Regions from separate parts of the Massilia sp. 9096 genome, predicted to be linked through region 4. Evidence: predicted binding sites of a transcription regulator. Region 4 holds the regulator's gene; each other region holds the start of a gene.
What was found. Region 4 encodes sigma-54, which starts transcription at its own class of promoters, with help from an activator protein. Its sites were predicted from a motif close to TGGCANGNAANCTGCTTT; they were not measured.

Region 1 (7,108 bases), 2.3 Mb from region 4:
GATCTCGACCAGCCAGCCGGGATTGGACAGGCCGGCCACCTGCACCACGGCGCGCGTCGGCAGGTTCGGCTGGGCGCCGCCGAAGAACTGGGTGTAGGCGGCCTGGAAGCCGGGCACGTCGGCCTTGCCGTTCTTGGCCGGGTCGCCGACCAGGAACACCTGCATCTTGACCACGTCGCCCATCGTCAAGCCCATCCCCTTCAGGACGTCCTGGATCTTGGTCAGTACCCCGGTCGTCTGGGTCTTGGTGTCGCCATACGCTGCCAGCGTGTTCGGATCGGCGGCCTTGTCGATCGCGGGCGGCACCTGGCCGCTGACGAAATGGATCGTGGTCGCGGGCGGCAGCGTCACCGCCTGGGCGATCGGGAAGTCCGAGTTGGGGATCTTGTGGCGCACGATGGACTGGGCCTGGGCCTGCAGTGCGGGCAGGGCGCACAGCAGCAGGGGCAGGGCGATGCGGCGCAGGGCGCGTTTGGTGGTTTGCATGGGTCTCCTTTCGATGGTCGGTGTGTGCTCAGTGCTTGTTGCCGAACTTGCCGTGCGTGGCCGGCGCCACGCCGAGCGCAGTGCGCTGGGCCGTGACGTCGTCGGCGCTGAGCGGCGCCGCGCTGTTGCCCCAGCTCGAGCGCACGTAGCTCAGCACCGCGGCGATCTCGCCGTCGTCGAGGCTGTTGGAAAAGTCGGGCATGCCGCCGCGCCCCTTGAGCAGGACCGTGGCCGGATCGGTGGCCGGGCCCTGCACGAAGGCGTTGCCGGCCAACGCCGGAAATGCGCCGGGGATGCCCTTGCCGCTGGCCTGGTGGCAGGCCGCGCAGTTCTTGGTGAACAGGGCCTTGCCGTCCATCGCCGGCCCCTGGGCTTGCGCCTGCGCGAGGGTGGCGCCGGCGCTGAGGACCGCGCCGGCGATCAGGTGTCGTAGCTTCATGCGCTTGCTTTCTTGTGGAGTTGTTCGATCTGCATCCAGCTTGACTCGATGGCGCCGGCCTGCCAGCCGGTCAGGTAGCTCAGGTGCTCGCCGGCCAGCATCACGCGGCCTTCGCCTTCCAGCAGGATCGGGTAGGCGCCCTGGCGTCCCGCGTGGTCCCATTCGGCCCAGCCGCCCAGGTTGTACTGGACGCGGTGCCAGGCCACCGAGAACGACGATTCGAACGACTCGCGGTAGGGCGGGAAGATCTTTTCGCCGGCGCTCACCGCGAACTCGGCGCGCTCGGTCGGCGACAGCGCGCTGACTTCGATCGCGTCGAGCGCGTAGTGGTAGTAGCCGAGGATCACGCCCTTCTTCGATTGCCAGCCGGTCGAGGGCAGCGAGATCGTGTTGATGCCCTTGATGTCGGTGAGCACGTGGCCGCCGTAGATGGCGTCGTCTTCCTCCCAGAAGCGGCGCTTCATCTGCAGGCCGATCTTGCCGACCGGGGCGTACGACACCTGCTTGATCGCGCCCTTGAATTTGTCCGAGAAGTCGGTGTCGATGGTGCGCAGCACCGACAGCGGGATCGCGCACAGCACGTAGTCGGCCGTCACGGTCGACATCTTGCCGCTCTTGACGTCCTTGGCCGTGATCGTCACGTGGTCGGGCGACTGGCGGATGGTCTGCACTTCCTGGCCGTAGCGGATCTTGTGGCCGACCCGTTTGGCGAAGGCCTTCGCGATCTGGTCCATGCCGCCGACCGGCTGGAACATCGTCGCGTGCATCGGGAATTCCTGCACCGCGCTGTAGACCTTGCCGACCTTGGAGGCCAGCAGGTCGTGAAAACCGAGCGGATCGTAGGGCGTGCCGGGATTGAGGCCGGCGCCCGGGTTGACCGCGTAGCCAGCGCCGTTGCGGCCCTTGTACGCCAGGTCCTTGCCGGACAGCGCGCCCTGGTGCTGCAGGTAGTCGAGCAGCAGCACCTGGTCGTCGGCGCTGAGCTGGGTGTCGAGCTGTTTCGCCTGCACCGTCTTGGCCAGCAGTTCGGTGACGTGGCCGCGCATGTCGGCCTTGATGCGTTCCTGGCGCAGGCGCTGCTTTGAGAAGGGACCGGCGTCTTCCATGTAGACCCAGGCATGGTCGTTCTCGTTGACCATGACTTCGAGCGGCACGCCGAATTCGCGCGTGTAGTACAGCGTCGACTGGTGGTCGAGCGGGATGCGCCAGGGGCCGTGGTTGATGTACAGGCCGTCGTCGAAGCGGCAGGTCTGCATCTCGCCGCCCAGTTCCTGCAGGCCGAAGCCTTTGCGCGCGGTCTGGCAGCGTCCGCCGGCGAAGGGCCGGGCTTCGAGCACCTCGACCTGGTAACCCAGCTTGGACAGCTCGTAGGCGGCGGTCATGCCGGCCAGGCCCGCACCCAGGATCGCCACTTTCTTGCCTTTGCCGCTGCCGCTCAGCGCAGGCGGCGCGTTGACCCTGGAGGCGATGCCCATGCCCCAGGCATTCATGGTGTTGAGTAACAGGGCCGTACCGCCGACTGCGGCGGCACGGAACAGGAATTCGCGTCGGGTCAGCGACGGGCTTACAGGATTCATCCGCACCTCAACTGGTCATCAAAAACACGTATGTGTTGCTTGAGTTTCAGCAATAGGCGTGCCAGCGAGATACTCGAAATAAAACAGGTTTATGTGGAAAATAAAGTTCTTTCCTAGCTCGGCTGAATGTCAGCCCGGCGTAAGGCGGCAAAATCAAATAAAGTTCGTTCTTGCGCCCCTGTCTTGCTGTGCATACGTGCGTGAGGGACGGCACCGGGCCGCGACGCCGTACGCACTTTGATCGGCAGGCGACACACTTTATTTTTTCTATGGTTTGATGGAATGCCTACTGCATATCGATATGCATAAAGCAAATGAAAAACGGGCCGCGCGGCCCGTTTTGCGGCATTGCACCATCATGGGTGCGTACGCACTGGAATGGTCAGGCGGACAAGCCGTGCTGCACCGCGGCGACACCGATGCCGTTCGCGGCGACGCAGCCGTCGCGCTCGAGCCAGTAACTGAACTGGCCGAAGCTGGGCGCGGTGCCGGCTTCGCAGGCCGGGTAGAACTCGGCCAGCATCTGGCGGTAGGCGGCGCGGCGCGAAAAGTCGCCGTGGCTGGCCCGGTAGCGCGCGACCGCCGTGCTGAACACGGCGCGGGTGGCGGCGTCGATGTTCAGGCCCGCAGGCTGGCCCGGCTTGCGCGGCCGGCCACGCTTGACGCCGGCGCTGGCGCCGCGCGTCTTGCCGCGCGCGCCGGAATTGCCGTAGTCGGGCAGCAGCGCGTCGATCACCTGGCCGCGCTCCCAGTAGCGGCGCAGGTAGCGCAGCACGCTCGGGCGCGACACGCCGTGCGCTTCGGCGCAGCGCGCCACCAGCGCGGCCCGCGCACGCGCCTGGTACAGCGCCGGGCCCTCGGCCTGCAGGCAGGCGACGATGTCCCAGGCCTTGTCGCGCAGGGCCAGGTGCTTGGGCGGCAGGTCGGGCGGGGCCGGCGGCGCCGCGTACGGGTCGTGCAGCAGCAAACGCGCGCGCCGGCCCAGCACGTCGTCGGCCAGCACCTGCAAGGCCATCGTGTGCGGCTGGCCGTTACGCCGGCCGAGTTCGAAGGTAGCGGCGAGGGCGCGCTCGCGGTCGATCCACAGGATGCGCAGGGTGCGCACCGGCGCTGTGTATTGGATGACATCGTTTGGCAGAAACATGGGGGCTCCTTGCGGCGTCAAGCAATTGAGTCTAAGCAATTACCGCGCCAGGAACCGCCTTTCAGGGAATACAAGCCTCCACGCTTAGTTCAAATCAAAGGTTGGCTATGCGCCACGCTTAGTCTTCTAGCTTCGTGCCGCGGACCGCACGTGCGCCGCCCGAGACCGGGGCGGCGCCGTGTCCGCAGCCATCCACGGCGGCACCGTCCGCCATCTTGCAACCGTAGTCAATGATGAGTGAGGTACGCATGTATCCGTTTCCACGAGCGATCAACCCGGCGGTTCGCACCCACGTCGATGCCCAGACCGCGTTCCTGAATGACGTGTCCAAGTCGATGTTCAAGTCCTTCCAGCAGGTGTTCGACCTGAACATCCAGCTGGTCCAGACCATGCTGGAAGAAACCACCCTGGCCGGCAAGCAGATGCTGAACGCCGACCGCCAGACCGAACTGCTGAGCGCCGCCACAGCGCGCGCCCAACCGGCCAGCGACAAGCTGCGCGCCTACCAGCAGCACATCGCCCGCCTGGCGGCCGACGCCCAGGTCGAGCTGGCCCGCGTCACCGAGCAGCACCTGCAGAACACCAGCCGCACTGCCCAGGCCCTGGCCGAGGAAGTGGCGCGCGACGCCAGCGAGCAGACCGAACGCGGCCTGCGCGCCCAGCAGGAAACCGCACGCCAGTACGCCGATCCGTTCTCGCGCTCGGGCGAAGGCGATTCGCGCATCCAGCGCAGCAACGGTGACGGCCAGGGCATCGATGAACAAGGCGTTGGCCAGCAGCATAGCCAGTCGAGCCAGCAGCAGCCGGGCGGCCAGCAGCGCAGCGCCACCGCGCACTAAGGCTGCCTCCCGCTTTCCTGTCTTTCCACCAGCCCGGCTGCGCCGGGCGTCATCAAGCCGCTCCGGCCGGCTGCGCCGCGCCCCCAGGCGCTCCAGCAACGCCGCCCGGTACTGGCGGCTGCACGGGGCGCGCATGCCGCCCTGCAGCTGCAGTTCGCAATCGCCCTTGTCCAGCGGCAGCAGGCGCTCGATGCAGGCCAGGCGCACCGCGGCGCGCCGGTGGCAGCGTACGAAGTCGGGGCCGAGCCGGTCCACCAGTCCCGCCAGCGTCTGGCGCAGCAGCGGACTGCCGCTCGCGGTATGCAGGACCACGTAGTTGTCGGCCGTTTCGATCCAGCGGATCTCGTCGATGCGCACCACCCGCGTGCCGCCGCGTTCGCTCACCAGCAGCTGGCGCAGCGGACCGAGCCGGGGCAGTTTCTGCGGCGCGGGTTCCGGCGTGGCCGCCGATGCCGAAGCCGCGGCATCACCCGCTGCTTCGCTTGCTGCTCCGGTCGCAGCTTCGGTTGCAGCGTCGCTGCCCGGCGCGTGCCCGCGCGCGCCTGCGTCCGTGCGCGCATCCACGCGCGCGCGCAGGCGCTGCAGCGCGCGTTGCAGCCGTTCGGCGTCGTAGGGCTTGAGCAGGTAGTCGATCGCGTCGAGGTCGAATGCGCGGATCGCGTACTGGTTCCAGGCGGTGACGAACACCAGCAGCGGCGCCGGTTCCGGCAGCGACGCCGCCAGCTCGAGGCCGGACAGCTCGGGCATCTCGATGTCGAGGAACAGGGCGTCCGGCCGGAACAGCGGGATGCGCGCCAGCGCGTCGATGGCGTCGACCGCTTCGTCGACCGCCTCGATGCCGCTCTGGCCCGCCAGCAGCCGGCGCAGCTTGTCGCGCGCAGGGCGCTCGTCGTCGACGATCAGGATGCGCACGGCAGCCTCAGTTCGGCGCGCACGCCGCCGCCGTCGCGCGCCGCCAGCGACAAGCTGGCGCGCTCGCCGTGCAGCGCCCTGAGGCGCGCGCGCAGGTTGGCCAGGCCGATGCCGCCGGGCGCATCGATGGCGCTGGATGACGGCGCCGGCGCGCCCGTCGCGGCGGGCGCTAAGGTGCCCACGTCGTCTTCGACCCGCAGCACCATCTGCCCGGCCTCGCGTATGGCCGAGACGCCGACGCGCACCGCACCGCGGCGCTGTTCGACCGTGTGCTTGAACACGTTCTCGATCAGCGGCTGCAGGCTCATCGCCGGCAGGCGCTGGCCGAGCAGGGCCTCGTCGACCTCCCAGCCGATCGTCACGCGGCCGTCGAAGCGCGCCGCCATCACGCCGGCGTAGCCGCGCGCCAGGCGCAATTCGAAGTCGAGCGACGCTTCGTGCGCATCGCCCAGGGCCAGTGTGGCGCGCAGCACCTCGGCCAGCTGGACCAGCGTGGCGTCGGCCAGCTCGACGTCGCTGTGCATCAGCGAGGAAATCGTGTTGAGCGCATTGAACAGGAAGTGAGGCTGCATCTGCTGGGCCAGGCGCTGCAGCTGGGCCTGGCGCAGCAGGGCGGCGGCCTGCTCCAGGCGCAGCTTTTCGTCGAGCAGGGCGCGATACGACTGCACGCCGAAGCGCACGGCGGTGAACAGGCCGAAGAAGATCGAGATCTTCATCGACTCGTACAGGAAGACCTTGGGCCAGGGGTCGTGGCCATAGGTCTCGCCGGCCAGCGCATACACCGCCAGGCGCATGCCGAAAGCCAGCGGGGTAAAGCCGATCCAGTACAGCGGCAGCCACAGCGCCTGGCGCGCGAACCAGCGCGACGGCGTGGCCAGCAGCGCGTCGCTGTCACGCGTGGCATGCAATTGCACCAGCGTGAACAGGGTGGCGACCAGTCCCGACGAGCCGGTCCACAGCAGCGGCTTCCACAGCGCGTGGCTGTGCTCGTTGCGGATGAAGTCCTGCAGTTCGACCAGGATCATCAGCGCCCAGAACAGGAGCCAGGCACAGATGAAGACCGCATTGCGGCGGAGAGCGCTCATACGCCGATGATGGCGCAAGCTGCTTGACTTGTCAAAATGAAACAGTTGTAACGGAGCGCGCCGCTTGGCGGACCCGGCCATTACAATGCCTTATTGATATCAAACACGCGACCGACCGCCTTGACCCCGTCACGCATCACCCTGTCCGTATTTTGCGTCGCCACCTGCGTGGTCATCGCCGCGCTCAGCGCGCTGGGCTGGGTGACCGGGGACGACACGCTGACGTCGGTGCAGCCGGGCCTGCCGGCCATGGTGCCGATGACGGCCGCGCTGATGGTGGCGGCCGGCGCGGCCATCCTGCGCCAGACGCGCGGCAGGACGGCGCGCAGCGGAGCGCTGCTGCTGGTCGCGATCGCGGCGCTGCTGCTGCTGTGCCATTCGCTGATCCACGCGCACCGTCACCTGCCTGGCCTGGCGTGGATCGACCTGAACAAGCTGACCTCGCCGGTGACGGCATCGATGTTCCTGATGACCGGGGCCAGCCTGCTGTGCGGCGGGCTGTTGCGGCGCGTGCAGGCGGGGCAGTGGCTGGCGCTGGCGGTGCTGATGCTGGCGCTGCTGACGCTGGCCAGCTACGCCTTCCGCGACACCGCGCTGTACGCGTTGTTGCCGGCGCGGGGCACCTC
Region 2 (7,108 bases), 310 kb from region 4:
CCGCCGTGGTCCTGCTGCAGGCCCTGCGCGGTGGGCCGGCCACGCACGCGGCGCTGACCGCGGTACTGGAAAATGAATTCGAAGCCGACCAGGGTGCCGATGGTGAAGCGCTCGATTTCGCGGCCGAGGCCGACGCCTTGCTGGAGCACATGAAGCGCCTGTTCCTGGTGGACCGCAACGCATGCTGACGGTGGCATCGCTGTCGCGCGCCGAACTCGCGGCGCGCCTGGCCGGACCGGGCCTGAGCGTGCAGACCGGTCCTTTCGTCAGCCGCATCCATTCCCCGATCGACCGTATCGCCGAAGGCATCGCCACGCTGTATGGCGACTATCCGCTGCGCGCGCTCGACGATTTCGCCGACTTCCACGTCCACATGCGCCGCTCCGGCGGCGTGCGCCGCTGGTATCGGCCGCAGGTCTCGTTCGACATCGACGGCCTGGTGCCGTTCGAGCCGCTGCCGCAGGCGCATGCTTTCCCGATGCTGGAGTGGGCGCTGAACTGGTGCATCTCGACGCGCGCCCATGCCTACCTGATGATCCACGCCGCCGTGGTCGAACGCGACGGGCTGGCGGCCATCCTGCCGGCGCCGCCCGGCTCGGGAAAAAGCACGCTGTGCGCGGCGCTGGTCAGCCGCGGCTGGCGCCTGCTGTCCGATGAACTGGCCCTGATCCGCCCCCAGGACGGTCTGTTGGTGCCGGTGCCGCGCCCGATCAGCCTGAAGAACCGCTCGATCGACGTGATCCGCGGCTTTGCGCGCGATCCGGTGATCAGCCGCCCGGTCGAGAACACCACCAAAGGCACGGTCGCGCACGTGAAAGCCCCGAGCGACAGCATCGCGCGCGCGCACGAGAGCGCACGCCCGGCCTGGATCGTGTTCCCGAAATACGAAGCCGGCGCCGCTACCTCGCTCGAACCGATCGCACGCGCACGCGCCTTTTTCCGCGTCGCCGAAAACGCTTTCAATTACAGCCCGCTGGGCGCGGTCGGCTTCAATACGCTGGCCGATACCATCGACCGCACGGCCATCTACGACTTCCGCTACAGCCAGCTGGAAGAGGCGATCGCCGTGTTCGCGTCGCTCGAGCCGCCGGCGCCATGAAGCGTTTGCCGATCCTCGTGTGCGCGCTGCGCGACCCCGGCCAGGTGGTGAGTTACACGCCGGCCGACTGGGACCTGCTGCTGCGCCAGAGCGCGGCGACCAACCTGACCCCGACCCTGCTGTCACTGATCGAAGCGCGCGGCCTGTTGCAGTCGGTGCCGGCGCCGGCGCGCGCGCACTTCGACTGGGTGCGCCCGCTGGCCGCACGCCACCAGCAGGCGGTGCGCTTCGAAGTCGCCTGCATCCAGGCTGCGCTGCAGCCGACCGGCCTGCCGCTGCTGCTGCTCAAGGGTGCCGCGTATGCGATGGCCGGCCTGGAGGCGGGGCGCGGACGCCTGTTCGGCGACATCGACCTGCTGGTCCCGAAGGCGAGATTGGACGACGTCGAGGCGGCGCTGATGCTGGCCGGCTGGGCCGGCACCCACCACGACGACTACGACCAGCGCTATTACCGCCAGTGGATGCACGAGCTGCCGCCGATGACGCACGTGCGGCGCGGCAGCAGCATCGACGTGCACCATGCGCTGGTGCCCGAGACCGCGCCGGTGCGCCCGGATCCCGACAGCCTGCGCGCCCGCGCGCGACCGATCGAAGGCATGCCCGGCCTGGCGACCCTGGCCCCGGACGACATGGTGCTGCACAGCGCCGTGCACCTGTTCTTCGACGGCGAATTCGACAAGGGCTTGCGCGACCTGTTCGACCTGCACCGCCTGCTGGGCGAGTTCGGCGTCGAACCCGGTTTCTGGGACGGCCTGGTCGCGCGCGCGCGCGTGCTCGAGCTGGGCCGGCCGCTGTTCTATGCGTTGCGCCATACCACGCGCATGTTCGGCACCGCGGTGCCGCCGGCGGTGCTGGCGGCGGTCGCGCCGCAAGGCCCGAACCCGGTGCTGCTGCCGCTGATGGACTGGCTGTTCGCGCGCGCGCTGCTGCCGCTGCACCCTAGCTGCGACACCCGTGCCAGCGCCGGCGCGCGCTTCCTGCTGTACGTGCGCGGCAACTGGCTGCGCATGCCGCCCTTGCTGCTGTCGCGCCACCTGTTCCACAAAGCCTTCCTGACGCCGCGCGCTGCGTCGTGACCTTCGGCCACACGCTGCTGGCTTCGATCGCACGGATCGCATACCATAGCTCGTATTGAATTTAATGCAATTCATACCGATGAGGACGGCATGGACGATGCGCGCGACCCCCTGGTGCGGCTGCAGGATCTGCAGCACTTTCTCGCCAGCGGCACCTTGGAGGACCGCCTGAACCAGCAAGCCGCCTCCACGGCGGTCCTGATCGGCGCCGCCAGCTGTTCGATCATGTTGCTGGGCAGCGGGGAGGGCGCGGATGCGCGGATGCGCCTGGTCGCGCGCCACGGCCGCCTGCCGGATGCCGCGCTGGAGGCCTCGGTCGGGCGCGGCGAAGGCATCGCCGGGCGCGTGCTGGCCAGCGGCGAAGCGCTGCTGGTGCCCGACATCCACGTCTCCGAACTGGCGCCGCTGGCGCGCCGGCATGCCGACTGCGGCTCCAGCCTGATCTGCGCGCCGATCCGCATCGACGGCAAGCTGGTGGGTGTGGTCAACGCCGCCAGCACCCCCTGTGCGCCGGAATTCGGCGAGACCGAGTTGCGCCTGCTCGAGGTCACCGCGCTGTTCATCGGCAAGTCGATCCAGGTGCAGCAGCTGCAGCGCCTGCTCGATTCGCGCTTTGCCCAGATGGCGCTGCTGCAGGAAGCGCAGCAGCGGGTCGGCGAATCGGTGCGGGTGGCGTACCAGAATCCGGAAGACGTGGCCAAGATCCTGGCGCGCTCGTTTTTCCGCGAAATGACCAGGGCCGGCTTCGAGTCGGCGCAGATCGTCAGCGCGGCCACCGAATTGATCGACCAGCTGAACCAGCATCTGCAGCAGCGCCGTCCGCACGCCTGATGGTGTATTGATCGATGCGCTACGCCGCGCATGGACGAAAAAAAACCGGCCGAAGCCGGTTTTTTTCAAGCTGCCGACGGGTCGAATTACTTCGACTTGCGACGACGCAGAGCTGCCAGGCCCATCAGGCCGGCGCCGAAGATTGCCAGCGATGCCGGTTCCGGCACGGCGTTGGTGTTCAGCTTCAGCTGGCCGCCGTTGTTGACGTAGAAGTATGCCGGCGGGGCGTTCATGGTGTCAGCCGAACCGCTCAGCGCTGCGCGGGCGGTGGCGCTCGAGGCGTTGCCCAGGTCTTGCGAGGCGTTCGAGGTCACGAAACCGATGGTGTAGCCAGCCGACAGCGCGGTGCCGTATTCGTCGGTGAAGACGCCGTCAGCGAAGTAAGTCGACACGAAGTTCAGGGTCAGCTGACCGTTGCTGTTCGGGGTGCCGTCCGGGTTGATCGCGCCGCCGCCGCCAGCGACTTGACGGAAGCTGGCGATCAGGGTGCCGGTCGCTGCGCCGTCGCGGTTCTGGACGGTTGCGCCATTGCTGGTGTTGTCGTACGCCTGGGTCGGGTTGTAGTAGATGTTCAGCATGCCGCCTTCGTTGAAGGTGATCTGGCCGCTGCTGATGCTGCCGGTGCCGTTGCCGCCGGTGTAGTCGCCGGTCAGCTGGCCGTTGCCGCCGAACAGGTTGGTGCCGGCGTTCTTCGTGGTGATGTTGAAGATGCCGTTGTCGGTGAAGGTGAAGCTGTCGCCGGTGCCGAAGCCCTGGTTCTGAACGAAGCTGTCACCGTTGAAGCCCAGCTGGTTGATGCCGGTGATGGTCGGGCCGCCGCTCGGCAGGTTCAGGTTCCAGTTGAACAGCTGGGTGTCTGCATGGGCAGCCGACATTGCGGCTACGGTGATTGCGGTGCCTACCACGGCTTTGATTGCTGCGCGCATCTGAATCTCCTTAATGATCGGTAAAAAGTATCTGTGTGTTTTATCGTTAGCTGCACGGTTCTCAGTAAGCAGGTTCCGTGCCAGACTCAATAAATCACAATAAATAATTGATCTATAAGGAGATTTTATTAATTGTTACGTGGAAATAGAAGATTTGTGTAAAAAAGCTCGACAGTAAAACGCCATAAATTTTGCACAGAGGAAAAAAAGACAACGGATGCCAAAAGCATCCGTTGTCATTATTTCATCAACTGCTCGACCGATAGTCGCTCGGAGCGCGCCGTCGGCGCCGGCCCCGCGCCAATGCGCCCCATGTAGACCGGGAACGCGTCGTCGGTAAAGATCAGGCTGGCGGCTTCCTGTTGTAGGCGGCGCGCCGGGCCGTGCAGCTTGGCGGCCTGCGTGAACGGCGTGCCTTCGCGCACATACTTGGAAAAGATCAGCGGCGTCATCTCGGGCTGCATGAACAGGCCGAGTTTCGTCAGCGTCAGCCAGAAACGCTGCACCGCGCGTCCGGCTTCGACATAGTCGTCGATGGTCCTCGGTTGCTGCCTGGCTTTCAACACGAAGTGGGCGGCGCAGGCCAGGCCGGGCAGCAGGTCCATCTGCAGGCGCGGCGCCCAGGTGCCCATCAGCGTGTTCATGGTCGACATGCGCTTCCAGCTGACCATCGCCCATTTCATCAGCTTGAGGGTCATGTTGTCGACGCCGAGCGCCTGGTCCGGCACCTTGTCCGGGCTGCGCACCGCGTTCCAATGGATGATGCGGCGGTGCACCTCGAACGCTTCCGGCATGGTCAGGCGCAGCTTGGCATTGTTGAACATCAGGCGCGCCGCCTGCAGCTTCGGTCCGAAGCCTTCGATCCAGCCGACGGCAAAGCCGGGTCCGACCGCCGCTTCCAGCTCGCGCTTTTCGGTGGGGGTGAGCGGGCGCGTGCTCATCGGACGGCGCTGCACGCTGCGCTTGTCGATCGCGCCGATCAGCGCGCTCGGTTGGACGGCCGCATCGGGCGTAAAGCGCACGTCGAACACCGGCGCCTCGATCGGGGCCTCGAGCCGGCGCGTCGCGTGCGCGCGCAAGCCTTGTTCGCTCGCCGCGATGGCCATGGTTTCCAGCAGCGCGCCCATCGAGATCTGGCTCGGATGGCCGTCCAGGTCGTAGACCGTGTCGGCGCGGGTGTCGTAGGCGTGTACGACGACGTGATCGGGGCCGGCCACTTCGAAGCGCCAGCACTGGGTGTTGTCGCCGCTCGGCGCCCAGCGCGCCAGGTCGAGGATGCGGTGGATCGGTTGTGGAATGCTCATGCCTGTGCGGTCTTTCCGGCCAGTTGTTTGCTCATCTGCTTGGTGGCGACGGCGATCATCAGGCGGTGCAGCGGATGCTTGTTGCCGCCCGGGCGCCAGGTGCGCACCAGTTTATTGCGGTAGGCATCGAACTGCACGCCGTACGGCGCCGCCCAGACCTTGCCGCGTCCAAGGAGGATTTTCAGCGATTCAGTGCCGACCACGCCCGAGCACAGCTGCACCGCCATCATCGTCGACGGGCCGCGCCGCTCGGCGAAATTGACCGATTCCGGCACCACCAGGTAAGGGCGGTGCAGGCCGGCCGGCGCCAGGCCGACGACGAAGCGGATCGCCTTGTCGAGCTCGGACTTGTCGCCCCACTGGAAATACTCTTCGAAGGTCATCTGGCCCGGCAGGAAGTTGAGCAGGGCGGCGCCCATGCCGAGCGGGGCCGCAGTGGTGGCCGGGATGCCGAGTTCGGCGCATTTGGCGAAGGTCTGCTGGCGCGCATCGAAGGCGAAGAAATCGAGCGCGTCGACGTACAGATCGACGCCGGACAGGAATTCGCCCAGGTTGTCCTTGTTCACGCCTTGCGGAAAAATCTTGATGTCGATTTCCGGGTTGATGTCCTTGGCCATGCGCGCCAGTACGTCGGCTTTCGGCTGGTCGACGGTCGACATCATCGCGCCGACCTGGCGGTTGAAATTGTGGACGTCGAAGGTGTCGAAATCGGCGATATGGAATTTAGCTACCCCGAGGCGGGCCAGGGTCATGAGGTGAACACCGCCGACGCCGCCGCCGCCGGCAATGGCGACGCGCTTGTTGCGCAGGATTTGCTGCTCTTGCGGGGTCACCCAGCCAATATTGCGTGAAAACGCCTTTTCATAGCTAAACGATATGCTCATCGAGAAAATGGGGAGGGAAAACGGGTTGAAGGGAAAACGACAATGCCGCCCGGAGGCGGCATTGGGAGTCAGGCGATTTGCTGCTGTTCGTCCATGCGCAACAGGCGGTTGATGATGCCGCGTTCTTCGCGCGGCGAGAAGAAGTACGGGTAGAACGAACGTTCGGTGGTGGCGCCGTCGGCATCGAAGGTGCCGCCGTATTTCTGGATTTGCTGGGTGACGAATTCCAGATTCACGCGCAGCAGGTAGGCCGGCGCGTCGACGCGGGTGTTGATCTTGAGCTGGCCTTCCTGCTCGAAGCCGAGCATGCGCTCGTAAAAGCGGCGGTGGCGCGGGTTCACTTCGATCACGATATCCGTGCACTGGTGGATGTCGCGCGCATAGATTACCGCCAGGTGGAACAGGTTGGCGAGCGAGGTTTTCGAACGCACCGACGGATCGAACGCCAGTTTCGTGAACTCGCACAGGCGCGCACCGCGGTTGCGGTGGGCATCCAGTTCTTCCTTGAAGATCTGGTCGGCCATCAAGCCGATCGGAGCATCGATACCGATGGTGAGCGTTCCCACCACGTCGCCTTTGTCAGTTGCGGTGAGGGTGATGCGGTTCGGGTCGTCACTAAACTGATGCGTGCCGGCATAACCACGCCAGGCGTACATCTTGTTGATCAGCATACTGGCCGAATTGCGCCCGTCAGCGGTATCGGTAAGCCGGATTCCGTACGAATCGTGGTTCACGATAACATCCTCTAATTTGGAGGGCGTCATATTATCGCGTTCATCAAAAACATGAGCGTCCGATAGGGATGAGGCCGGTTCACCCTCAGGATTCTTGATATCTTCGAAAGTCGTCATCGCAGACTACCCCCAAGTAATTCGTGCGCCCATCAGTACCGGACGCCCTAGTTTGGCAGGCCGGCCCCGAAACGCGGGCGCCGGCTTATTTTTTGTGCAACTTTGTAACAGTATCTTAACGATTTATAAGGTCTTGA
Region 3 (7,108 bases), 220 kb from region 4:
CCGGCGGCGCCCCAGGACAGGATATTCAGCATTTCAAAAGCGGTGCACAGGAAGTTCTCCTTGCCGCGCGTTTTGAAATTGCTGCGCGGCGCCGGCCGGCCGAGCCACAGCACGATCAGCCCGGCGCCCAGCACCGCCCCGCTCACGGCAAAGCAGACCATGAACCCGGCGATCGGGGCGCGCAGCACCAGCCAGGCCAGCGGCAGCGCGACCAGCAGCAGCGGCGGCATCGCGGCTGCAGCCAGCTTGGCCAGGCGAATCAGGCGCAGCGGCGCCGGTGCAGAGAGCAGCAGGTCGGGCGCGTCCTCGGCCGAGATCACGATCCAGGCCAGGCTCGCGGTCAGCGAGGCGCACAGCAGCGGCAGGGCGGCGCCGATCGGCGCCAGCGGCGCTTCGCCGGAGCTCAATATAAGAAACAGCAGCGGCGCCAGGTAGATCAGTTGCAGCAACACCTGCGAAATCAAGTGCGGATCGCGCGCGATCAGGCGCCACTCCTTGATGACCACGGTGTCGAACAGGCTGCGCCGCACATGCAGGCGCAGCGGCCCGCTCGGGCGCGCGCGCGTGCGCGAGGTCGACGCGGCTTCCTGCAGGCCGTGCACGAAGAAGCGGTGGGTGCGCGCTACCGTCAGCGCGAACGCGCCCGCCGCCAGCGCCACGACGGCGAGCAGCGGCAGGGGGTGGCCCAGCGCCGCACGGCCGGGCAGCCACAGGGGGCTGTCCGGGGCCAGCATGCCGCGCGCGACCAGGCGCTGCGTCAGGTGCGCTGCGGCCTGCGGATCGCTGCCGTGGCTCATGAAGTTGTAGGCCTGGCTCAGCAGAAACAGCGCCGCACCGGCCAGCGCCGCCACCACCTGCGCCACCACGCGCGTGCGACGCGCGCCCAGCAGGCGCACCAGCAGCAGCGTCAACAGCATGCCGATGCAGGCGGCCAGCACGGCGATCGCGCCCACCACCGGACAGATCGCCAGCCAGCCAGGCCGGCCGAACGCCAGGCCGACGTTGGCGAACGGCGAGAACAGGAAGATGTACAGCGTCCCCGTGCTGACCGCAACCCCGAGCAGGCGCGTGGCGAACACGCTGCGCGAAGGCAGCGGCGAGGACAGCAGCAGGTCGAGGTCGCCGCGTTCGAACAGGACGATCACGCTGCTGCGCAGCGCCTGCGACAGCATGAAGGTCGAACAGATCAGCAGGATCGCGCCGGCCGCCACCGCCAGCAGAGGGTCGGCGCGTACGGCGTCGCCCAGCTTGCTCATCAAGGCGTAGGCGAACGCATGCAGCGCGGCCCAGCCGAGCACGCCGATGACCAGGGTAGCGGTCGCCGGCCGGCGCTTGCCGGCGCGGTTCAGCGCGGCGCCGTACCACGCGTGGCGCAGCTCATGGCCGAGCAGCCACAGGGCGCTGCCGGGCGCGGCATTGCGAAACGGCGCCGGGCGCATCATGGGCTTTCCGTCAGCTGCAGGAACACGTCTTCCAGGCTGTTGCCCTGAGTGCGCTCGCGCAGTTCGGCCAGCGTGCCCTCGGCGATCAGGCGGCCCCGGCGGATGATGCCGATGCGCTGGGCCAGCCGCTCCGCCACTTCGAGGATGTGGGTAGTCAGGATCACGGTGCCGCCGCCTTCGACGTGTGAGAGCAGCAGATCCTTGACCTGGCGCGCGGCGGCGGCGTCCAGCCCGGTCAGCGGTTCGTCGAGGATCAACAGTTCCGGCTCGTGGATCAGCGCGCCGGCCAGCGCCAGCTTTTGCTTCATACCGCGCGAAAAGCCTTCGCTCAGCTCGTGCGCGTGCTGCGTCAGGTCGAGCCAATCGAGCAGGCGGCGTGCGCGCGGCTCCGCGTCTTCGGCGCGCATCCCCCACAGGCCGGCGACGAATTCCAGGTACTCGGTCGGCTTGAGCTTCCCGTACAACATCGGGTCGTCGGGCAGGTAGGCCAGCCGGCGCTTGGCCGAGGCCGGATCGCGCGCCATGTCGATGCCGAACACTTCGACCCGGCCGGCATCCGGCGCCAGCAGCCCGGTGACCATGCGCAGGGTGGTGGTCTTGCCGGCGCCATTCGGACCGAGCAGGGCGTACAGTTCGCCGCGCCGCACTTCCAGGTCGAGGCCGTCGACGGCCGGGCGGCCGAAACTCTTGTGCAGGCCATGCAGGCGCAGCGCCGGCGGCGCGTGGAGGTCAGGCGGGAGGTCGGTCATTGGAGCTTGAAGGACGTGAAGAATTGTTCGAGCTGTTCGGGCGGGACCGCCTCGGGACGGCCCATCACGATCACCTGGTAGAAGCGCTTGCCGCGTGATTCGAAATGGCCGACCAGGCGCATCGGCGCGCCGTTCGCATTGCCGGTGGCGTCGACGTCGAGCGCGGCCCGGTTCTCGCCGCCGCTCGTGGCCGAGGCAGACGCCGATGCCTGCTGCTGCGCGCTGGCGCCGATATTGCGCAGCAGCGCCAGTTTCATCGCCTCGAGCGCGGCCTGGGCGCGCGCCGGATCCTGCGCCTGGGCGGTGCCGACCGCGAAGGTGGCGCCGTCGACCTCGGCCGCCGTCATCGTCATCGCGACGCGCATGCCGTCGAGCTCGATGTCGCGTGTAGAACTGGCCGGCTTGGCCGGGAACGTCACGCGGTAGGGCGCGTCCGGGCTGGCGTAGTCGCGCCAATTGTATTTGGGACTGCAGGCCAGCAGGGCCGGCAGCAGAAGGGCGGCGAGGGCGGGGACGGGACGGAGGGTCATCCGGCGATGGTAGCAAACACCGCGTCCCGGCGATATATCTTCTGCAATTTTTTCAGGCGCCATCTCTGGCCCCATCGCGTCAGCCATCGCGCAGTGCGCGCCGGTACTGGATCGCCTCGGCGACGTGGCCGGCCTCGACCGTGTCCGCATCGGCAAGATCGGCCACCGTGCGCGCCACCTTCAGCACCCGATGGTAGGCGCGCGCCGACCAGTGCAGGCGTTGCATCGCCTCGCGCAGCAGGGTGGACGCGGCGGCATCGAGCCGGCAATGGCGGTCGATCTCGCGCGTCGACAATTGGCGGTTGGCCTTGCCCTGGCGCGCCTGCTGGCGCGCGTGCGCGCGCGTGACGCGCTCGGCGATGGCGCTGCTCGGCTCGCCATCGGCCAGCTGGGCCATCGTCTCTGGCGCCATCGCCGTGACCGGGACCTGCAGGTCGATGCGGTCGAGCAGCGGCCCGGAAATGCGGTCCTGGTAGCGCAGCACCGCGTCGGGCGTGCAGCGGCACCTGGCCGACGGATGGCCAAACCAGCCGCAGGGGCAGGGATTCATCGCCGCGATCAGCTGGAAGCGCGCCGGGAAGTCGGTGTGGCGGGCGGCGCGCGAGATCGTGATCACGCCGGCTTCGAGCGGCTCGCGCAGCACTTCCAGCACCTTGCGGTCGAACTCGGGCAGTTCGTCCAGGAACAAGACCCCGTGATGCGCCAGCGACACCTCGCCCGGGCGCGGTACGCCGCCGCCGCCGACCAGCGCCACGCCCGAACAGGTGTGGTGCGGATTGCGAAACGGCCGGCGCCGCCAGCGCTCGATCGAAAAGCTGCCGGCCAGCGATTGCACTGCGGCCGCTTCCAGTGCCTCGTCTTCGCTCAAGGGCGGCAGCAGGCCGCGAAAGCGCGCGGCCAGCATGCTTTTGCCGGCGCCGGGCGGGCCGACCAGCAGGATCGAATGCAGGCCGGCCGCCGCCACCTCGAGCGCGCGCTTGACGTGCTGCTGGCCTTTCACGTCCGCGAAGTCGGGGTAGACCGGGGCATCCAGGCTGGGCCGCGCCTGGTGGCGCGCCAGGTGTCCGTCCTCGCTCCTGGTTGAAAAATGCGTGCAAACCTCGAGCAGCGTGCGCGCCGGATAGACCATGGCGTCGCGCACCAGCGCGGCTTCGTCGGCGTTAGCGTGAGGCAGGATGAAGGCGCGCGCCGTGCCGCCCGCGTCCCCGGCTTCGCGCCGCATGGCAAAACTCATCGCCAGCGCGCCACGCACCGGACGCAGCTCGCCCGACAGCGACAATTCGCCGGCGAATTCGTAGCCGTCCAGCGCCTCGATGGGAATCTGCTCGGACGCAGCCAGGATGCCGAGCGCGATCGGCAAATCGAAGCGGCCGGATTCTTTCGGCAGCTCGGCCGGCGCCAGGTTGATCGTGATGCGCCGGCTCGGCACTTCGAAGCCGGAGTTCTGCAGCGCCGCGCGCACACGGTCCTTGGCTTCGCGCACTTCGGCGTCGGGCAGGCCGACGATGCTCATCGCGGGCAAGCCATTGGCGAGGTGGACTTCGACGCTGACGGCATGCGCCTGGACGCCGGCGAGGGCGCGGCTGCGGAGAACGGCTAGACTCATCAGGCGTTTTGGTGGAGGATGCGAAGCTGCCCATCATAGGGCGCCGCCGATGAGACCATTTGTGAAGCAGCAAAGAGAAAGAGCAAGCGCATGCCACGACTGATTTTTACCTGCATCGTCCTGGTGACGCTGTTCTGCCTGCTATGCGCACCGGCGCTGGTCGTGGCGCGTCAATTGGAGCGGCGCGGCGACGTGGCCGCCTTGCGCGCGCTGCCGCGCGTATGGATGAGCCAGGTGGTGGTGGCCAGCCTGCTGATCTTCGCCGCCGATACGCTGGGCTGGCGCAATCCGGCCGGCTACATGGTGGGAATCGTGCTGGGCACGGGCGTGGCCGGGGCCGCGCTGTTCGGCGGCTGGCGCATCGTGCGCCGCTGGCTGCGGCGCTCGTCCAGATAAGCGGCGGCGCTTGGGTGCACCACCGTGTACCAAGGCTCCGGTCAGCCCTGGGTGGCCGATGCCGCCAGCTTGGCTTCCAGGTCGGCCACGCGCTGCTCCAGTGCATCGAGCTTGGCGCGGGTCTTGGTCAGCACCTGCGCCTGGATGTCGAATTCTTCGCGCGTCACAAGGTCGAGCTTGGAAAAGCCCTGGGTCATCATCGCCTTCACATTGCGCTCGATGTCCTTGGCCGGCGAATTTTCGATCGCCTGGTTGATCTTGTCCTGCAGGTCGTTGAAGAAGTTGTTCATCGCTATTCCTTAGCCTAAACCGCTTGCACCGGAGCGGTGCGCATGCATCCCATTTGGTGCGTGCACCATCATGAGGCGCGCATACTTACGGCGTTTATTTTTCTGGCATCAAAAGTGGGGACGGCAAGCTTGAAAAACAAGCCACAGCCGGTCCGGCTTGGGGTGGCACGCATCGTGCTAAAGCATATACAAAAGCTATACGCATACCTGAGCTGCATGCTCGATTGTAAACCTATTACAAAGGATTGTTCATAACCACAACAGGGAGAGTGTCATGAAGCGTCTCAGCAGCAATTGGACTAATACCGCAGTACTCATCGCAGGACTGTGGGGCCTGACCACCGGGCTGGCTGGCGCCGAAGAGCAGAAACCCGATAACGAAGTGAGCTATAACGCCTCGATTACCAGCGACTACCGGTATCGCGGCATTTCCCAGACCCGACTCGACCCCGCCTTGCAAGGCGGCGCCGACTACGTGAACAACCCCACCGGTTTATACGTAGGCACCTGGCTCTCCACCATCAAGTGGATCAAGGATGCGGGTGGCGACGGCAACGTGGAATGGGATATCTACGGCGGCAAACGCGGCAACATCACCGGCGACATCACCTATGACGTCGGTGGGCTGTACTACTTCTACCCAAGTAACAGCCTCGCAGTCAATGCCAATACCTTTGAGCTGTACGGCCAGCTCGGTTATGGCCCCGCCTATATCAAGTATTCGCATTCGCTGACCAACCTGTTCGGCACCGCCGACAGCAAGAACAGCGGCTACCTGGACGTCGGCGCCAACGTCGACGTCGGGAACGGTTTTACCGTGATCCTGCATGCCGGACGCCAGAACGTCCGTCACAACGGTTCACTGTCGTACACGGACTACAAAATCGGTGCGACCAAGGACCTGGGCATTTGTACCGTTGCCCTGGCCTGGTTCAAAGCCGACACCAGCGCTTACCTGAGCCCGGACAGGGAAAATCTGGGCAAGTCCGGCGTCGTCGTTTCAGTTTCAAAAACTTTCTGAAAGAGGCAACAGCATGAAAATGATCACCGCGATTATCAAACCCTTCAAGCTCGACGAAGTGCGTGAAGCGCTTTCGGAGATCAATGTGCATGGCATCACGGTGACCGAAGTGAAGGGCTTCGGCCGCCAGAAGGGCCACACCGAGCTGTATCGTGGCGCGGAATACGTGGTCGACTTTCTGCCCAAGACCAAGATCGAAGCCGCGGTGGACGATGCCATCGTCGACCAGGTGATCGACACGATCCAGGGCGCTGCCCGCACCGGCAAAATCGGTGACGGCAAAATTTTCGTCTCCAATCTGGAGCAGGTAATCCGTATCCGTACCGGCGAGACCGGCAACGATGCGCTGTAAGGGGAACCCGATGATCCATACCATGACAAAACTGATCGCAGGCGTCACCGTCGCGCTGGCGCTGGGCAGTTCGCTGCCGGCGCTGGCGCAGGATGCTCCCAAGGCCCCGTCGGCGGCTGCCGCGCCGGCAGCCTCGGCCCCGGCCGCGTCCGCACCGGCCGACAGCGCCTCGGCCCCGGCGGCAGCGCCTGTTACCGCCCCGGCCGCCGCCACAGCAGCAGCCCCGGCATCAGCAGCCCCGGCCGCGGCGCCGACGCCGCAAAAGGGCGATACCGCCTGGATGATGGTCTCGACGATGCTGGTGATCATGATGACGATCCCGGGCCTGGCGCTGTTCTACGGCGGCCTGGTGCGCTCGAAGAACATGCTGTCGATCCTCCTGCAGGTGTTCATGATCTTCTCGGTCATCATCGTGCTGTGGTGCCTGTACGGCTACTCGCTCGCGTTCACCGAGAACAACGCCTTCATCGGCGGCTTCGACCGCCTGTTCCTGAAGGGCATCTGGGATCCGGTCAAGGCCAGCTTCTCGACCGCAGCCACCTTCAGCAAGGGCGTGGTGATTCCCGAGTTCGTGTACGTGGCCTTCCAGGGCACCTTCGCGGCCATCACCTGCGGCCTGATCATCGGTGCGTTCGCGGAGCGCGCGCGCTTCTCGGCGGTGCTGCTGTTCGTGGTGCTGTGGTTCACCTTCGGCTACCTGCCGGTGGCGCACATGGTCTGGT
Region 4 (7,108 bases):
CCTCGGCAAGAGCGAGCTGGGCCTGGAGCTGATCTCGCGCTCGCACGGCCTGGTCGCCGACGACGCCGTCGAGTTCTCGCGCATTGCCCCCAACATGATCGAAGGCCGCTGCCCGCCGCTGCTGCAGAACCTGCTCGAAGTGCGTGGCCTGGGCCTGCTCGACATCAAGGCGATCTTCGGCGAGACCGCGGTGCGCCGCAAGATGCGCCTGAAACTCATCGTCCACCTGGTCAAGCGCGGCGCGCTGGACGAGGAAGTCGAGCGCCTGCCGTTCCACTTCCCGACCGAAGACGTGCTGGGCCTGCCGATCCGCAAGGTCGTGATCCCGGTCGCGGCCGGCCGCAACATCGCGGTGCTGCTCGAGGCCGCGGTGCGCAACACGATCCTGCAGTTGCGCGGCATCGATACGCTGCAGGAGTTCATGGAGCGGCAGCGGCAGGCAATGAGCAGCGATTAATGCGCTGCATTACAGTGCCGGCCCTCGCGGCCCGGCCCGCTCCGCAGGCGTGAAGCCATGCTTCACGAAACCCCTGCTCCGCCAGCGGCAGGCAATGAGCAGCGATTAAGCAGCATTCATCGCGCGTCTTTGACGAATTCATCGACAATTATTGCGGTATGATGCGCTCATGCGCATTGTACTCATCACCGGTATCTCGGGCTCCGGCAAATCGGTTGCCCTGAACGTCCTCGAAGACGCGGGTTATTATTGCGTCGACAATCTTCCACCCGCCCTGCTGCCGGCCCTGGTCAAGACCGTCGACGGCGACCCGGACAAGAAGATCGCGGTCGCGGTCGACGCCCGCAGCGCCGAGTCGCTGGCCGAGCTGCCGGCCACGGTCAGCACGCTGCGCGACGAAGGCCACCAGGTCAAGGTGATCTTCCTGACCTCGAGCACGCATTCGCTGGTCGCGCGCTTTTCCGAAACGCGGCGCAGCCACCCGCTGTCGCACGAACTGCGTCCCGGCGAGAACCCGGCGTCGCGCCGCACGCTGATCGAGTGCATCCTGGAAGAGCGCGACCGCCTGGGACCGATCGAAAAGCTCGGCCACGTGATCGACACCTCCGAGCTGTCGGCCAACAAGCTGCGTGCCTGGGTCAAGGAACTGGCCGAGGTCGAACACGCGCCGCTGACGCTGTTCTTCGAATCGTTCGCCTTCAAGCACGGGGTGCCGCTGGACGCCGACTTCGTGTTCGACGTGCGTGCCGTGCCGAATCCCTACTACGACCTGACGCTGCGCCCGCTGAATGGCCGCGACGCGCCGGTGATCGCCTTCCTCGACGCCCAGCCGCAAGCGACCGAGCTGCTGTCGGACATCCGCGCCTTCATCGCCAAATGGCTGCCCTCGTTCAAGAAGGACAACCGCAGCTACCTGACGGTGGCGGTCGGCTGCACCGGCGGCCAGCACCGTTCGGTGTACATGGCGGAGCGGCTCGGGGCGTATTTCGGCGATACCGAGCGCGTGGTGGTCAGGCACCGCGAGCAGCCGTAAGGCCTCGCGCGGGACTGCGCGTCACGCGCGCGCGAGGATCACAGATGGCGCAGCGGATGCGCCCAGTCCGGCCACACCGGTTCGAAAAAGCGCGCCACCATGTCCGGCGTGACCGCATCCAGCGCCGGCGGATTCCAGGCAGGCCGGTTGTCCTTGTCGATCACCAGCGCGCGTACGCCTTCCAGCACTTCGCCGTGTTCGAAGTTGCGGCGCACCACCGAACGCTCCATGCGCAGGCAGTCGGCCACGCCCATGGCGGCGCCGCGTTCGAGCATCTCGTGGGTCACGCACATCATCAACGGCGAGCGCTGGCGCATCGCCTGCAGCGCCTGCTGCGCGAACGGATCGTCGTCGCCGGCCAGCGCGGCCATGATGGCGGACACCGATGCCGCGCCGAAGTGGCGGTCGATGACGCTGCGCGCGGCTTGCAGCTTGCTCGCGCCGGCCTGCTGCGCAAACGGTGCGGCAAAGTCGCGCATGGCCGCCGGCAGTTGCGCACCCGGGGTCGCCTCGATCAATGCGTGCAGCGCGCCCATCTGCTCACCCGGCACGAACGCGTCCGCCAACCCGACATACAGCGCATCCGCCGCGCCAATTGTCGCGCCCGTCACGCCCAGATACACCCCCAGCTTGCCCGGCGCATGCGACAGGAAGTGACTGCCGCCCACGTCCGGGAACAGCCCGATGTTCACCTCCGGCATCGCCATCTTGGTCCGCTCGGTCACGATGCGCAGTGCGCAGTCGGGGCCGCCTTGCGCGATGCCCATGCCGCCGCCCATGACGACGCCATCCATCAGCGCGATGTAGGGCTTGGGATAAAAATGGATCAGGTGATTGAGCGCGTATTCTTCGGTGAAGAAATCTTCGAGCAGCGCGCTGCCACCGCCCGGCGTGGCACGGCCGGCTTCGTAAAAGAAGCGGATGTCGCCGCCCGCGCACAGCGCTTTTTCGCTGCTGCTGGCGATGACGACCGCATCGACCGCAGGATCGTCGCGCCAGAGCAGCAGGGTCTGCGTCAGCGCACGCACCATGTCGAGCGACAGCGAATTGAGGGCCTTGGGCCGGTCGAGGGTAAAGGTGCCGGTGCCGTTGGCAATGCGGGTCTGCACGTGTTCGCGGGTAGCGTCTGCGCTCATGATGTCGGAGATGGTTGATCTAGCCGCATCATAAAACGAAAAGGGCGCCAGTGCGCCCTTCGTCATGCTGTGCTGCGGACGGCGTCAGGCCGTGGCGGCTGCACTGTCTCCTTCATCCAGCATGCGCTTGTGTCCGGTGTGACTATGATTCTGCAGCATCTGCTTGTATTTGACGACCTGCCTGTCCAGGCGGTCCATCAGCATGTCGATCGCGGCGTACAGGTCGTGCGCGGCGCTGGCGATATGCAGGATCTTTCCCGCCACCCGCAGATTGATCTCGGCCTTTTGGCGTTTGTCTTTTTCGGTGAGATTGTCGATGCAGAGGATGACGTGGGAATCGATCACTTGATCGAAATGGCGGGTGATGCGTTCGAGCTTGTTCTGTACGTATTCACGGATGGCTGGGGTGACATCGAGGTGATGGCCGCTGATGGTGAGATTCATACACACACTCCTTTGAAGATACGCTGCCGCAAGCGTGCGCAGGAGCGCAACAGGCAGCGTTTGTTACAAGGATTTGCGAAGGCTAACGGGCGGGATCTTGAGCGCCTCACGGTATTTGGCGACCGTGCGCCGCGCAATGACCATTCCCTGTTCCCCTAGCATCTCCGCGATCTTGCTGTCGGATAAAGGGTTCTTGGGGTCTTCTGCTCCTGTGAGTTGTACGATGAGAGCCCGGATGGCCGTCGATGATGCTTCGCCTCCCGCCTCGGTGGCAACGTGGCTCCCGAAGAAATACTTCAGCTCGAACATGCCGTGCGGGGTCAGCATGTATTTCTGCGTTGTGACGCGAGAAATTGTGCTCTCGTGTAAACCTAGTGTATCAGCTATCTCGCGTAAAACAAGGGGCCGCATGGCAACCGCGCCGTGCGAGAAAAAGTTGCGCTGCCGTTCGACGATGGCCTGGGCCACGCGCAGGATCGTGTCGAAACGCTGGCGCATGTTCTTGATGAGCCACTTGGCTTCCTGCAGCTGCGCGCTCATCTGGGTCTCGGATTTGCCCTGCTTGAGCGCCTGCGCATACAGGCTGTTCACGCGCAGGCGCGGCATCACTTCGGGATTCAATTGCACGCTCCAGCCATCCTTGGCGCGGCGCACGATCACGTCCGGCACCACGAAGTCCGACACGTCCGAAGCGAACGCGGCGCCCGGGTGCGGGTTGCAGCGGCGGATCACGGCCTGGGCTTCGCGCAGGTCCTCGTCGTCGCAGTCGAGCGCCTTTTTCAGCTTGTTGAATTCGCGCTGGGCGAACCAGCTCAGGTAGCGCTCGACGATGACCAGGGCCATGCGCCGCGTCACCAGCGGCACGCCCGGCATGCGGCGGATCTGCAGCGCCAGGCACTCGGCGGCGCTGCGCGCGCCCACGCCCGCCGGGTCGAGGCTCTGCACCATCGACAGCGCGGTGCGCAGTTCGTCGAACTCGATCTCGAGCTCTTCCGGCAGGCGCGCGTGGATGTCGTCCAGCGATTCCTCGAGGTAGCCGTTGTCGTCGAGCGCGTCGACGATCAGCTCGACCAGGGCGCAGTCGCGCGCCGCGGCGCAGGTCATGCGCACCTGCTCCATCAGGTGTTCGCGCAGCGAGACCGGGCTGGCCTCGAGCTGCGGACGGCCATCCTCTTCCTCGCCGCCGCCGCTCGACCGGCCGCCCTCGCCCCAGTCGCCGTCGTGCTCGGCGGCGTGCACGTCGTCGCCGCCTTCGTGGCCCTCGCCCTCGGCGTTCGCGGCCGGCGCGCTGTGCTCGTCGCTGCCGTTGGCGTTGGCCGGGCTGGGAGCCTCGCCCGGCGTGGCCGGGGCGTTGTTGATGGCGCCGTCGCCCAGCAGGCGCACCGAGCGGTCGAGCGGATCGTCGAGCCGTTCGAGCAGCGGATTATCACTCAGGACCTGCTCGATTTCCTGGTGCAGCTCGAGAGTGGACAGCTGCAGCAGGCGGATCGACTGCTGGAGTTGCGGCGTGAGCGCAAGATGCTGTGATGTCTTGAGTTGCAGCGTCTGTTTCATAACTACATTCTGAAGTGTTCACCCAGATACACGCGGCGTACCGATTCGTCGGCGATGATGTCGTCGGGCCGGCCGGAGGCCAGCACCGCACCCTGGTTGATGATGTAGGCGCGGTCGCAGATGCCGAGCGTCTCGCGCACGTTGTGGTCGGTGATCAGCACGCCGATCCCGCGCTCCTTCAGGAAGCGCACGATGCGCTGGATCTCGATCACGGCGATCGGGTCCACGCCCGCGAACGGCTCGTCCAGCAGCACGAAGCGCGGATCGGTCGCGAGCGCGCGCGCGATCTCGACGCGGCGCCGTTCGCCGCCCGACAGCGACAGCGCCGGGTTCTGGCGCAGCTTGTCGATCTGCAGCTCGCCCAGCAGCTGGTCGAGGCGCTCGTTGATGCGCGCCTTGGACAGCGGCTTGCCGTTCTCGCGCTGCAGCTCGAGCACCGCGCGGATGTTTTCCTCGACCGTCAGGCGGCGGAACACCGAGGCTTCCTGCGGCAGGTAGGACAGGCCCATCAGCGCGCGCCGGTGGATCGGCAGGCTGCTGATGTCGGCGCCGTTGACTTCGATGGTGCCGGCGTCCGACGGCACCAGGCCGACGATCATGTAGAACGACGTGGTCTTGCCGGCGCCGTTCGGGCCGAGCAGGCCGACCACCTCGCCGCACGCGACTTCGAGCGAAACGTCGCGCACCACCAGGCGCTTGCCGTAGCTTTTCTGGAGACCCTTGACGACCAGGGTGCTGCCGCACGCGATCGCGGCTGCGTCGTTGCGCACCTCCATCACTTGTTCCCTGCCGCTGCCGGTTGCGCCGCGGCGGGGGTGGCGGCCGGTGTGGCCGCGGGTGCGGCAGATGGGGCGCCAGGCGCCGCCGCCGGTGCGGGCGCTGCAGCGCCGGCCGGTGCGCGGTGCGGCTGCAGCGTCATGCTGCCGCGGCCATTGCCGACCTTGTTCTCGCCGTTGGCGTCGTTGCGGCCGACCAGGACTTCCTTGCGGTTGTCGTACGAGATGAATTCGCTGTCCATCTCCTGCGTTACTTTCGTGCCGTCGAGCTGCTTGATGACGGCCTTCGAGAACAGCTTGACCAGGTCGTTGCGCTCGTCGTACTCGATGCGCTGGGCCTGGCCTTCGTCCCACATGTTGGGGCCGTCGTCGCGGTGCTGGCGGAAGGTGGCCAGCTTGCCCGGCGCAGCGGTCAGGATGAAGGTGCGGTAGCCGTCCGGGGTCTCCTGCACTTCGGCCTTGTCCGACTTCAGGATCATGGTGCCGCGCGTGATGACCACGTTGCCGGTGGCGATGTAGTTCTGCGTGACCTGGTCGACGTGGGCATCGTTGTAGTCGATCTTGATCGGCTTGAGGGCGTCCGCTTTCTCGGCCGATGCGGCCAGCGGCAACAGGAAGATGGCGGCAGCGAGTATTTTTTTCATGGGTGCTTGTCCTCTCTAGTAGGGCTTCAGCGCTGCTGGCGCGGCGGGAAAGTGGCCGTGCCGCGGCCGCCCAGCTGGATCTGTTGGGTTGCGTTGTTGGCTACCATGCCGATGGCGTCGACCTTGGCGTCGCCCAGCGTCATGGTGATCGGCAGTTGGGTCTTGGCGATCTCGTCGTCCGTCAGCAGCGTCATGGCCTCGGTGCGGATGCGCAGCGGCTGCAGCGCGCCCATGCCCGGGCGCGCCGGTGCGCCGGGACGCTGGATGTCGACGTTGCCGGCCAGGTCGACCTGGTTCTGGTTCTGGTTCACGTTCGCGCGCTCGGCGGTCATGGTCATGTGCGGGCGCTCGACCGTCATGCTCACCACGATCGGCTTGTCGATCAGGGAGGTGTTGTCGGCCGGGTGGTGGGTCAGGCGGTCGCCGGTGATCACGTAGCGCGGCTGGCCGGTCTCGGTCATGCGCACGAAACTGAAGTTGTCGATGATGTAGTCGGGCTCGTTGCCCGCATCGATGTTCGGCCCCGACTGGTCGCCCTGCATCACCTGCAGCAGCCAGAAGCTGCCGAACGCGGCGAACACCCCGAGCAGCATCAGGGCCAGCAGCGGGCCGCGGTGCGCGGTGCGCTTGTTGCGAGTGTTCGTGGCCATGGCCTCCATCCTTATCCGAAATACGGCGCGAGCGCCTGTTCGTAGGTGCCCTGGGCGCGCATCACCATGTCGCAGACTTCGCGCACGGCGCCGCGTCCGCCCGGATTCCTGGTCACGTAATGCGCGCGGTACTGCACGTCCGGATGGCCGCTCGGCACCGTGACGGCAAAGCCGACGCGCGACAGCAGCGGCAGGTCGATCACGTCGTCGCCGATGTAGCCGCACTCCTCGGCCGTGACGCCGGTTTTCTCGAGCAGCTCGGCAAACGCGATGCGCTTGTCGTGCTGGCCCTGGAAGACGTGGGTGATGCCCAGGTCGGCCGCGCGCTTGATCACGATCGGCGAGGTACGCGCGCTGATGATCGCGGTCTGCACGCCGCTGCGATTGAGCAGCTGGATGCCCAGGCCGTCCAGC

Region 1: the regulator sigma-54 is predicted to act here: its motif matches at 2,549-2,566, upstream of FA90_RS10715 (flavin monoamine oxidase family protein).
Region 2: the regulator sigma-54 is predicted to act here: its motif matches at 3,998-4,015, upstream of pepA (flocculation-associated PEP-CTERM protein PepA).
Region 3: the regulator sigma-54 is predicted to act here: its motif matches at 5,177-5,194, upstream of FA90_RS22210 (TorF family putative porin).

The regions. Positions count from the first base shown of each region.
Region 1 covers NZ_JQNN01000001.1:2,528,521-2,535,628, reverse strand. Annotated here, with positions in the region: gene FA90_RS10725 (RidA family protein) at 1-486, opposite strand, end outside; gene FA90_RS10720 (cytochrome c) at 515-925, opposite strand; gene FA90_RS10715 (flavin monoamine oxidase family protein) at 922-2,502, opposite strand; gene FA90_RS10710 (hypothetical protein) at 2,885-3,646, opposite strand; gene FA90_RS25615 (phasin family protein) at 3,877-4,485, shown strand; partial or broken gene FA90_RS10705 (LytR/AlgR family response regulator transcription factor) at 4,582-5,397, opposite strand; gene FA90_RS10700 (sensor histidine kinase) at 5,385-6,482, opposite strand; gene FA90_RS24990 (sensor histidine kinase KdpD) at 6,603-7,108, shown strand, end outside.
Region 2 covers NZ_JQNN01000001.1:4,558,528-4,565,635, forward strand. Annotated here, with positions in the region: gene FA90_RS19705 (HPr-rel-A system PqqD family peptide chaperone) at 1-188, shown strand, start outside; gene FA90_RS19710 (HprK-related kinase A) at 182-1,099, shown strand; gene FA90_RS19715 (nucleotidyltransferase family protein) at 1,096-2,175, shown strand; gene FA90_RS19720 (GAF domain-containing protein) at 2,266-3,006, shown strand; gene pepA (flocculation-associated PEP-CTERM protein PepA) at 3,093-3,932, opposite strand; gene FA90_RS19730 (molybdopterin biosynthesis protein MoeY) at 4,172-5,236, opposite strand; gene FA90_RS19735 (ThiF family adenylyltransferase) at 5,233-6,120, opposite strand; gene FA90_RS19740 (N-acetyltransferase) at 6,189-6,971, opposite strand; gene prsT (XrtA/PEP-CTERM system TPR-repeat protein PrsT) at 7,095-7,108, opposite strand, start outside.
Region 3 covers NZ_JQNN01000001.1:5,091,991-5,099,098, forward strand. Annotated here, with positions in the region: gene FA90_RS22180 (hypothetical protein) at 1-1,442, opposite strand, end outside; gene FA90_RS22185 (ABC transporter ATP-binding protein) at 1,439-2,191, opposite strand; gene FA90_RS22190 (hypothetical protein) at 2,188-2,721, opposite strand; gene FA90_RS22195 (YifB family Mg chelatase-like AAA ATPase) at 2,801-4,327, opposite strand; gene FA90_RS22200 (hypothetical protein) at 4,418-4,723, shown strand; gene FA90_RS22205 (accessory factor UbiK family protein) at 4,765-5,013, opposite strand; gene FA90_RS22210 (TorF family putative porin) at 5,288-6,034, shown strand; gene FA90_RS22215 (P-II family nitrogen regulator) at 6,048-6,386, shown strand; gene FA90_RS22220 (ammonium transporter) at 6,409-7,108, shown strand, end outside.
Region 4 covers NZ_JQNN01000001.1:4,873,372-4,880,479, reverse strand. Annotated here, with positions in the region: gene hprK (HPr(Ser) kinase/phosphatase) at 1-457, shown strand, start outside; gene rapZ (RNase adapter RapZ) at 627-1,490, shown strand; gene FA90_RS21185 (enoyl-CoA hydratase/isomerase family protein) at 1,529-2,626, opposite strand; gene hpf (ribosome hibernation-promoting factor, HPF/YfiA family) at 2,711-3,070, opposite strand; gene FA90_RS21175 (RNA polymerase factor sigma-54) at 3,134-4,624, opposite strand; gene lptB (LPS export ABC transporter ATP-binding protein) at 4,627-5,394, opposite strand; gene lptA (lipopolysaccharide transport periplasmic protein LptA) at 5,400-6,044, opposite strand; gene lptC (LPS export ABC transporter periplasmic protein LptC) at 6,071-6,694, opposite strand; gene FA90_RS21155 (HAD family hydrolase) at 6,706-7,108, opposite strand, start outside.